DNA from 3 places in the Bacillus sp. 41-22 genome. Region 2 is predicted to be linked to each of the others. Evidence: riboswitches for the same ligand, from Rfam matches in the RefSeq annotation. Region 2 holds a riboswitch; each other region holds the start of a gene.

Region 1 (3,178 bases), 2.5 Mb from region 2:
CAATTTCATTTTTGGGAAGACCAGATAGACGTAAGGGTAGTGCGATATTTTCATAAACGGTAACGGTTTTAAGTAAATTGAATCCTTGAAAAATCATGCCGATCTTTTTTCTCGCCTTTGCGAGTTCTTTTGTCGATAAGGTTGTTAACTCTTGTTCATTTATAATGATATCTCCTGTCGTTGGTTTTTCTAATAAATTTACACAACGGATTAATGTACTTTTACCAGCGCCACTATATCCGATGATTCCAAATACTTCGCCCTTTTTTACTTTAAGGGAAGTTGATTTAAGAGCCTCAACATTCCCTTTTTTTGTTGTAAATACTTTGGAGACGTTTTTTAATTCAATCATTATAGTCAGCTCCTACCAAGACGGTAAAACAGAACCATCGAATTTTTTCTCAATGAAATCTTTTACTTCTTTAGATTGATAAGCTTTCTTTAATTTATTAACAACAGCATCATCTTTATTTTCAGTACGAACAACGACCCAATTCACATATGGTGAATCTTTTCCTTCGCGGAAAATAGAATCTTTCGCTGGGCTTAATTTTGCACCTAATGCAAAGTTTGTATTAATTGCAGCTGCCTTTACTTCACTTAGCTGTGTTGGTAATTGAGATGCCTCTAATTCAACAATCTTTAAATTTTTCGGGTTTTCAATTACATCTTTTGCAGTCGCTTTTTCTGTAGCTTTTGGATCAACCTTTAAAACACCTGCTTTTTCAAATAGCTTTAAAGCACGAAGCTCATTTGTTGGATCATTTGGGACAGCGATTGCATCGCCCTCTTTTAATTCTTTTACATCTTTTAAGCTTTTAGAATATACACCCATAGGGAATGTTACTGTGGAAAATACTTCAGTTAATTTCATGTTGCGTTCAGCTTTAAATACGTCTAAATAAGATTTAGTTTGATAGCTATTTACATCGAGGCTTTTTTCATCTAAAGATACGTTTGGCGCTACATAATCATTAAATACCTTTACATCAATTTCGAGACCATCTTTTGCTGCCACTTCTTTTACCTTTTCAAAAATTTGTTCATGCGGTCCACCCGTTACGCCGACAGTAATCTTTTTCTCATCTAATGCTTTTACCTCTTTATCAGAATTAGCACCACATGCACCTAACAATAATACCGCTCCACTTACAATACTTAATAACACCTTTTTCATCTATAATTCCCCCTTAATATACGTTCCAAAATAAAAAGCACCTCTCAAAAATAAGAGAGGTGCCGAATAGACGAAATAGGTTCCTCTCTTATCTTCCAAAACGAAAATCGTTCTGCAGGAATTAGCACCTTAGCTTATACGTTATAAGCTCGGTTGCCGGGCATCATCGGGCCAGTCCCTCCGCCACTCTTGATAAGAGTATGTGTATGTAGTTTTTTAATATGGTACTAATAGTAAATCTTACAAAAAGAATTGTCAATATTATTTTCTGAATATATTTTATTTTAAGGTAATCGAAACGTTCCCTTTTTTATGTCCCTTTTCCACATACATATGAGCTTCAGCAATTTCTTCTAATCGGTAAGTTCTATCAATAACGGGCTTTAGTTTTTCCGTTTCGACTAGTTTTTTTAATAGAATCATATCCTCTTTACTTACCTTGGCCATCATTCCATTAACAGATACATATTTTCCATTGGGTGTTAATGTATTTGTACAAAGGGATTTTTTATACTTCCCAACTGCATCAAATATAATATCGTAGCATTTGCCTTGCTTAGTAAAATCTTCTTTCGTATAATCAATTACTTTATCAGCTCCTAAAGATTGCACGAGTTCAAAATTTGAATTACTACAAACAGCCGTAACGGTCGCGCCGAAATATTTAGCAAGTTGTACAGCAGCTGTTCCTACTGATCCGGAGGCACCATATATGAGCACTTGTTGCCCTTTTTTTATACGGCCCTTTCTCAGGAAATGTAATGCTGAAGTTCCGCCAAAAGGAATAACTGCCGCTTCTTCATACGTCACATTGGTAGGTTTTAATGTTATTAATCCACTTTCATGTACGCATGTGTACTCGGCATAACCACCGAGGTTTAGTTCTGTTAATGCAAAAATTGGATCACCTTTTTTAAATTGAGTTACATCTGTTCCTACTTCTTCGATTTCACCGGATAACTCTACGCCGAGTACAGGTTTTCTCGGTTTTCTGAAACCTAATATGATCCTCATAGGAATCCAAAATAAGAGGGGGCTATTAAAGCCGCGTATTCTACAATCTCCAGTCGTTACACTTGTTGCGTGAATTTTAATTAATACTTCGTTCTTTTTAGGTGTAGGTTTCTCTATATTTTGAAGCTGAAGAACGTTAGGTGGTCCATACTGTGTGCAAATGATCGCCTTCATAATGACCTCCTGAAATGAGTTGTTGTTATTTACATCATATTTAAAACCTTCATTAAACATGTCGCTATATAGCGAATAAAGATTAAAAATTATATAGATTTCGTAGGAAAAGAGGTGATATTATTTTGGGAAAGGGGGCGACATTATGAAAAAAACTATTATTATTTCAAGTTTAGTGCTTGCAATCAGTCTAGGGGTAGGGTGTAGCAATGAGAAAACAACAAAGACTGATGAACCGAAAAAAGAAGCCATGCAAAAAGAAAAGGAATTAGAAGCGAAGGATGTTTTCAAGAAAACGAACGAAGCTTTTAAAAATGAAGAAAATGTAACGATGACATATGATGTAGGGTTAAAAGCTGAGGGAACAGAGATGGATATATTAAAGGCTAAGATGCAATTAGAGCCAAAGACAAAGAATTCTCGTTCTGAAATGAATATTTCTGGTACAGATGTTGTAGTGTATACTGTGGATGGTAAAGTTGCTGGTGAGGTGAAAAACCCTAATACAGGAGAAGTTATAACCGTACCAGAGGAGCAATTAAACGCTGGTGGAATGAAAGCGACTCAAGATATTATAGATAATTTAGAAGTACCAGCAGTAGTTTTAGATAAAATGAAGATGGAGAAAAGCGGAGATAAATATAAACTGAAATTTACATTAAAAGGGCAAGAAACAGAAAGTATGTTAACTAGCATGGATGAAACGCAGAAGAAAATGTTACAAGCACAAAATGCGAAGATAGAAGAAGTGGATGCAGAATATATCATTACAAAAGATTTTAAATATGAATCAGCGAAGATAGATATGATTAT
Region 2 (3,178 bases):
GAGAACACTCAACTGTATTTTAACCACCTACCCCTGATTCCTCTGCTCCTCCCTAAACTCCTCCTTCACCTTTTCTAACAAACCTTCTTCTGTAATTAATCGATACGCCGTATTTGCTAGTGCTTTTGCGGATGTAATTAGCGCTTTATCTCCTAATTCTGAACGTGCCGCTTCTCTAAATTCATTCGTATGTGCAATTAAGTCATCTGGACCGATTTTAATGTACGGATGAATTGTCGGTACGACTTGGCTTACATTTCCTGCATCTGTTGAGCCAATTCCTACTCTTTCTTTACGGTTTACATCTTCACCTAGTAGTTCTAACTCTTCCGCTACAACGTCATTAAATGTTTTTGTTACGAGTAGTTCATCGATTTCATTTTGGAATTGATGAATTTTTACTTTTGTACCTGTTGCTAACGCTGCTCCTTGTGCGATGTTTCTTACTTTCTCTGTTACTTCCGCACATCTTTTTCTCGTTGCTGCGCGGATGAAGAACCTTGCTGCGGCGTAGTCAGGAATAATATTAGGTGCTTTTCCGCCCTCAGTAATAACACCATGAATTCTCACATCTGACGGAAGTTGTTGGCGAAGTGCATTAATACCGTTATAAAGCTGGATAATCGCATCTAATGCGTTAATTCCTTCTTCTGGTGAGGCCGCTGCATGAGCTGTTTTTCCGTAAAAATGAAAATCAAGTGGATCGACCGCTAGTGATGGACTCGTTGGAGCTGTTTTTCCGCTCGGATGAATCATAAGCGCCGCATCAATGTTTTTAAATAAGCCAGCTTTCACATAACTCGATTTTGCGCTACCATTTGGCCCGCCCTCTTCTGCTGGTGTTCCGAACACGACAACTTCTCCGCCGATTTCCTCAAGCGTTTCTGATAACGCGATCGCTGCTGCAACGCTAATTGTTCCGATTAAATTGTGACCACACGCATGACCGAGTCCTGGTAAAGCGTCATACTCAGCTAAAAATGCGATAACTGGTCCTTGTTTCCCGGAACTTTTCCGCGCGATAAATCCTGTTTCATGACCAGCTATATTGTGCTGCAACTGAAATCCTGCGCTTCCTAACAACAAACTTAACGTTCTTGATGCGTAAAATTCTTGGTTACCAATCTCCGGATTCGCATGAATATTATGACTTGTTTCTATGTACTTTTCCTTATTTCTTTCTATACTCTCTTCAATTGTTTTTCTTTGTGACGTTACTCCTGTCGCTCCCATTTTTCTTCCTCCTTTTATTTTCACGTAAAAAAGCCTCTTTCTAAAAGATAGAAAGAGGCTTCTGTATATACAGTCAAAATGAGCTTCTTTCTTATCTTTCAAGTTACCTTGCTGGAATTGGCACAGTATTCATAAAGAATCCGCTGCCGAGGTGTCATAGGGCCAGTCCCTCAACCTCTCGTGATAAGAATTTTCATAAAATTGTATTAAATTATTTTTATTCTAAGTTTATTCCAAGTAAAAGTCAAGGAATTCCTATCCGAATTTACCGAATATCTAAAAATCCTTTTAATACACCAATTGTTTCAGGTGCTTGTAATCTTGCACATATGTACGGAAATTCCATACTACCTTCAAACATCATTTGAGATGTAAGAGGTGCTCCTGCCCAAAAGATTTCATCATCGATTACGATAAACGGGAATGCTTTATTTTGTCTTTGTAACTTTACATTTTTTAACGGAACTGGTCCATCACTATACACTGTTATTTGCGCATTTGTACGCATTAACGCTTGCCAGACTCGTTTATCTACTTGCTTTGTACTTGGAAGTGAAATAATAATTTTTCGTTTTGCGGCTAAAATATCTTTCAATAACCCTTTCGGCTCTTCAAGATTCATTTCCATAAACCAGCGTAAACGTTTCGAAATTTTCCGCTCCCACAATTGTCTTGATGTCGTGCGATCATATACATCTCCGTGACGTTCTATATGAGCTGTTAATTGTGATAACGCTTGTTTTCTCGAAAGATTTTTACGCATGTAGTGGCAATCTGATAATTGAATGAACTTCCCTCTCGCTCTCGTAACTGCAACGTTGACGAGGCGATGATTTTTATGGTCAAAGAATAACACGCCAGGTCGTTCTTGCGGATAACTATCTACCGTATCAAAAATCATCATATCTCTTTCAGACCCTTGAAACTTATGAACTGTCGCCGCTAAAACTGGTATGTTTTGATATTTCGTTTTCTGCAACATTTCTCTAATGCACGTTGATAAAAAGCGGGACTGTGCCCTGTAAGGCGTAACTACACCGATAGATTGAACACCGTCTAACAATCCAATTAACATCATTTGCATCGCTACTAAACCAGACATAATATTAAAACGAGAACCGGAAGCAGCGTCTTTTAAAGAAAAGGCTCCCATTAAGCTCGTATCAAATAAAACACTCGCCTCATTTGCGAACGGTTGCAGTTTCGCAAGTTCTTTACGCTCTGAAACAGATGGATGATCGTACACTCTATTTTTATAAATAAATGAATTCGTAAACTTCGATATATCCGTATGCATACGTCTTTGCTCCTGCAGCATAAAAAGGTTCGGATGTGCTTCTGATTTATTTACAGAATCAACAATCCCTGCATGATAAAACATATCTTCACCGAGCCATTTGCGAACGAGTTCATGGTTCGCCATCGCAATCGGAGGTAACTGTAAAAAGTCACCACAAACGACAATACGTTTCCCAAGTGAAGCAGCTAATGCGATTTGCGGAACATAAGCCATACTTACTTCATCTACGACAACTAAATCAAATGTACGCTCATAAATAAGTGAATCAATTGCACATTTCGATAAAGTCGCACCGATTACTTTCGCATTTTCAATGTATTCTTTTTCTACTTCTTTAATTTTCGCTTTTTGCTTTCGAAGATCACTTTCAATCTCTTGTATACGCTTCTTATCAGCAGAAGTCGCTTTATATGATAAAATCTTTTCACGAAGATCTTGTCGTGTCTCTTCTAAATAGAGTCTTTCTTCTCCCCAAGATCCATTCGTCGTTTCAACTAACTTCGATGCAAGTAACGTTTCATGATTTCGTATATGTTCATGTTGACTATAACCGTAACGAACAATTTCTCCAGGCGTCCATTTCTTCTTCTTCTCAATTTGCTTCGTTACTTCACTCATTAATACGTCTACTGCCGCATTACTATG
Region 3 (3,178 bases), 2.6 Mb from region 2:
ACTAACAACCGTGACCATATTGAAAAAGCACGTGAAGACTTCCACGTTGGTAACTTATACTTCAACCGTGGATGTACTGGTGCAATCGTAGGTTACCAACCATTCGGTGGCTTTAACATGTCTGGTACAGACTCTAAAGCTGGTGGCCCTGATTACTTAGCGCTTCACATGCAAGCAAAAACTACTTCTGAAACTTTATAAGAAATAGTAGAAAAGATCTTCACAGACTGTGAAGATCTTTTCTTTTTGAGAAACTCTCTATAATAGAAGCTAGTTAATTTCAATCAAGAAAGGTTTCTAAATATTACTATTTTTTCTTTTGGATTAGTTAAACCTTGTTAATATCGGGATAAACATGAAAATAGAAACAAAACAGCGAGAAAAATTGACTTATTAGTCATATTTTTTAGTATTCATTTTGAGGATTTCCTGTATAATACAATTTGAAAGAAAATCTATGGTTAGACAAGAGAACACTCCTTTCGGCTTTGCTAACTGAAAGGAGTGTTTTTTTTAGGTCGCTAAAAACTCTTCTGTACTCATTATATTTGCGTATACTCCATTTAAACTCGCCAAAATTGTATTATGAATATAAACAGCTGGTATAGTAGCATTCTTAAATGAAAGATCTTTTGTAGCACAAGCATCGTGTATTACGGTACAGTGAAGACCAAAATCAAAAGCAGCTCTTACTGTAGCATCAATACACATATGGGTCATCATCCCGCATATTACGACGTGCTCAATTCCTGAACGTTGTAATTGTTCTAGAAGATCAGTTTCTCGGAAGCTATTTGGATAATGTTTAAGGATAACGGTTTCCTCTCTAAGTGGACGGACATTTTCGTGAATATGGACACCTTCTGTATTGGGTAGGAAAAAAGTAGCGCTATCTTTTATAGCTACATGTTGGATATGAAAAATAGGTTCGTTTCTTATTCTAAAATGTTGTAGTAGCTGACTAGCATATTCACTTGCTTCTACTGGATTACGTAATTCCATCATTCCGCTTGGAAAATAATCATTTTGAATGTCGACGAGCAAAAGAGCTGTTTTCATATATCTATCTTCCTCCGATTTCATATTCAAATAATGTTATTCAATGAATAGAGAAGATTCTCCTTTTTAAAAGTATGAGTGAGAAGGATTTTACATAACTTTAAAAATCACTATTGTATTGTTACTTCTTATTTAAAAATTTAAATAGAGAAATAATTAATATTTTTCCGAAAAATGTATTGACTCTCATTATTCTGAGTTCTATAATAAGACTTAATTAAACGACAATTAAATCGATACACTCTTATCCAGAGAGGTGGAGGGACTGGCCCTACGATACCTCAGCAACGGGTTTTTTTAATACCGTGCTAACTCCAGCAAGCCTATAAAGGCTTGGAAGATGAGAAGATGTGAATGAGTACATATAAAAGTGCTCTCCTTCTTATCTTTTATTACTGATAAGGAGGAGAGCACTTTTTATTTTACCTCGAAAGCTCTACTTCAAGTTTTACAGCATATAGGAGGGAAGAAAATGATTTCTTTTAACAATGTAAGTAAAGTATATGAATCAGGTGGGCAATCTGTTCATGCGGTTGAGGATGTAACGCTGTCAGTTGAAAAGGGCGAAATTTTTGGCATTATCGGATTTAGTGGTGCTGGAAAGAGTACGCTATTACGTTTAGTAAATATGTTAGAAAGACCAACTGCAGGAACAATTTCAATAGATGATAAAGATATTACATCATTATCGGCGAAAGAATTGCGGACACTAAGACAAAGAATTGGGATGATTTTCCAAAGTTTCAATCTATTTAATTCAAGAACGGTGTTTGGGAACATTGCTTATCCATTAAGGTTAGCGAAATTGCCAAAGAATGAGATAAAAGAAAGAGTGAATGAACTACTAAAATTTGTTGGTTTAGAAGATAAAGCGAACTATTATCCAGAACAGTTATCAGGTGGGCAAAAGCAGCGTGTTGGGATTGCAAGAGCACTTGCGACATCACCCGATATTCTCATATGTGATGAGGCAACATCAGCTTTAGATCCGGAAACAACAACAGAAATCTTAAATTTATTAAAGAAAGTAAATAGAGAGTACAATTTAACGATTCTACTTATTACACATGAAATGCACGTTGTGAAAGAAATTTGTCACCGTGTAGCCGTTATGGAAAAAGGAAAAGTAATTGAAGAAGGAAAACTGTTTGACGTTTTCACACAACCAAAAACAAAGACAACTCAAAATTTTGTACGCTCTGTTATTAATGATCACTTACCAGAAAGTGTTCTAGCGAAAATTCAAAACGGAGGTCAGATTTATCGCCTGACTTTTACTGGGGAAGAGACAGGGCAGCCTGTACTATCATATATTGCGAAAAACTATAACGTCGATGTAAATGTTCTTTATGGAAATATTATTGAACTCCAAAATGTGCTATTTGGAAATCTTCTTGTAGAACTACAAGGTGAACAGAAAGAAATTCAAAAAGCATTACAACATCTAAGACTGCAAGTGCAGCTGAAGGAGGTAGAAGCTCATGCGAGTTGATTGGAGTATATTTTGGCCTCGCATATTAGATGCGACGGGGGATACCCTCTTAATGGTAATTGTAACCCTTATATTTGCTACAATTCTCGGTATACCTCTAGGTTTACTGTTGTATGTAACGAGAAAAGGAAATTTTTTAGAAAATAAATGGGTCTTTTCTATTCTTAATATCATAATTAATACAATTCGTCCGGTTCCATTCATTATCTTTTTAGTAGCTTTAAGCCCACTAACAAGAAGTGTTATTGGAACGACGATTGGAACGGCTGCAGCAATCTTCCCAATGACGTTAGTTGCATCAATTGGTATTGCTAGAATGGTTGAAACCAATCTTGTTTCTGTTCCGAAAGGAGTAATTGAAGCAGCACAAGCAATGGGCGCTTCACCACTTAGAATTGTTTTTGAAATCCTCGTACCAGAAGCTTTAGCACCATTGATCCTAGGTGTCACGTTTATGACGGTCGGTTTAATTGAATTTTCTGCAGTCGCAGGACTTGTCGGTGGTGGCGGTCTTGGTGACTTAGCAATGACATATGGTTATCAACGCTTTGATACGTCAGTTATGTTTGTAACGGTCGTTTTACTTATTATTCTTGTACAGGTGGCTCAAAATTTAGGGAACTACTT

The links. A riboswitch is a leader RNA that binds a small molecule or an ion and turns the genes downstream of it on or off. The one in region 2 is predicted to bind S-adenosylmethionine.
Region 1: it holds a riboswitch for S-adenosylmethionine, as region 2 does, so the genes downstream of both, LCF45_RS01000 (MetQ/NlpA family ABC transporter substrate-binding protein) here and LCF45_RS15255 (M20 family metallopeptidase) in region 2, are expected to answer to the same signal.
Region 3: it holds a riboswitch for S-adenosylmethionine, as region 2 does, so the genes downstream of both, LCF45_RS01840 (methionine ABC transporter ATP-binding protein) here and LCF45_RS15255 (M20 family metallopeptidase) in region 2, are expected to answer to the same signal.

The regions. Positions count from the first base shown of each region.
Region 1 is NZ_CP084035.1:170,889-174,066, forward strand. Features, by position in the region: gene LCF45_RS00995 (methionine ABC transporter ATP-binding protein) at 1-352, opposite strand, end outside; gene LCF45_RS01000 (MetQ/NlpA family ABC transporter substrate-binding protein) at 365-1,177, opposite strand; SAM riboswitch class I at 1,263-1,376, opposite strand; gene LCF45_RS01005 (NAD(P)-dependent alcohol dehydrogenase) at 1,457-2,365, opposite strand; gene LCF45_RS01010 (DUF6612 family protein) at 2,511-3,178, shown strand, end outside.
Region 2 is NZ_CP084035.1:2,974,996-2,978,173, forward strand. Features, by position in the region: gene LCF45_RS15255 (M20 family metallopeptidase) at 28-1,233, opposite strand; SAM riboswitch class I at 1,322-1,423, opposite strand; gene LCF45_RS15260 (AAA domain-containing protein) at 1,499-3,178, opposite strand, start outside.
Region 3 is NZ_CP084035.1:339,727-342,904, forward strand. Features, by position in the region: gene pruA (L-glutamate gamma-semialdehyde dehydrogenase) at 1-201, shown strand, start outside; gene LCF45_RS01835 (cysteine hydrolase family protein) at 514-1,059, opposite strand; SAM riboswitch class I at 1,301-1,406, shown strand; gene LCF45_RS01840 (methionine ABC transporter ATP-binding protein) at 1,532-2,551, shown strand; gene LCF45_RS01845 (methionine ABC transporter permease) at 2,541-3,178, shown strand, end outside.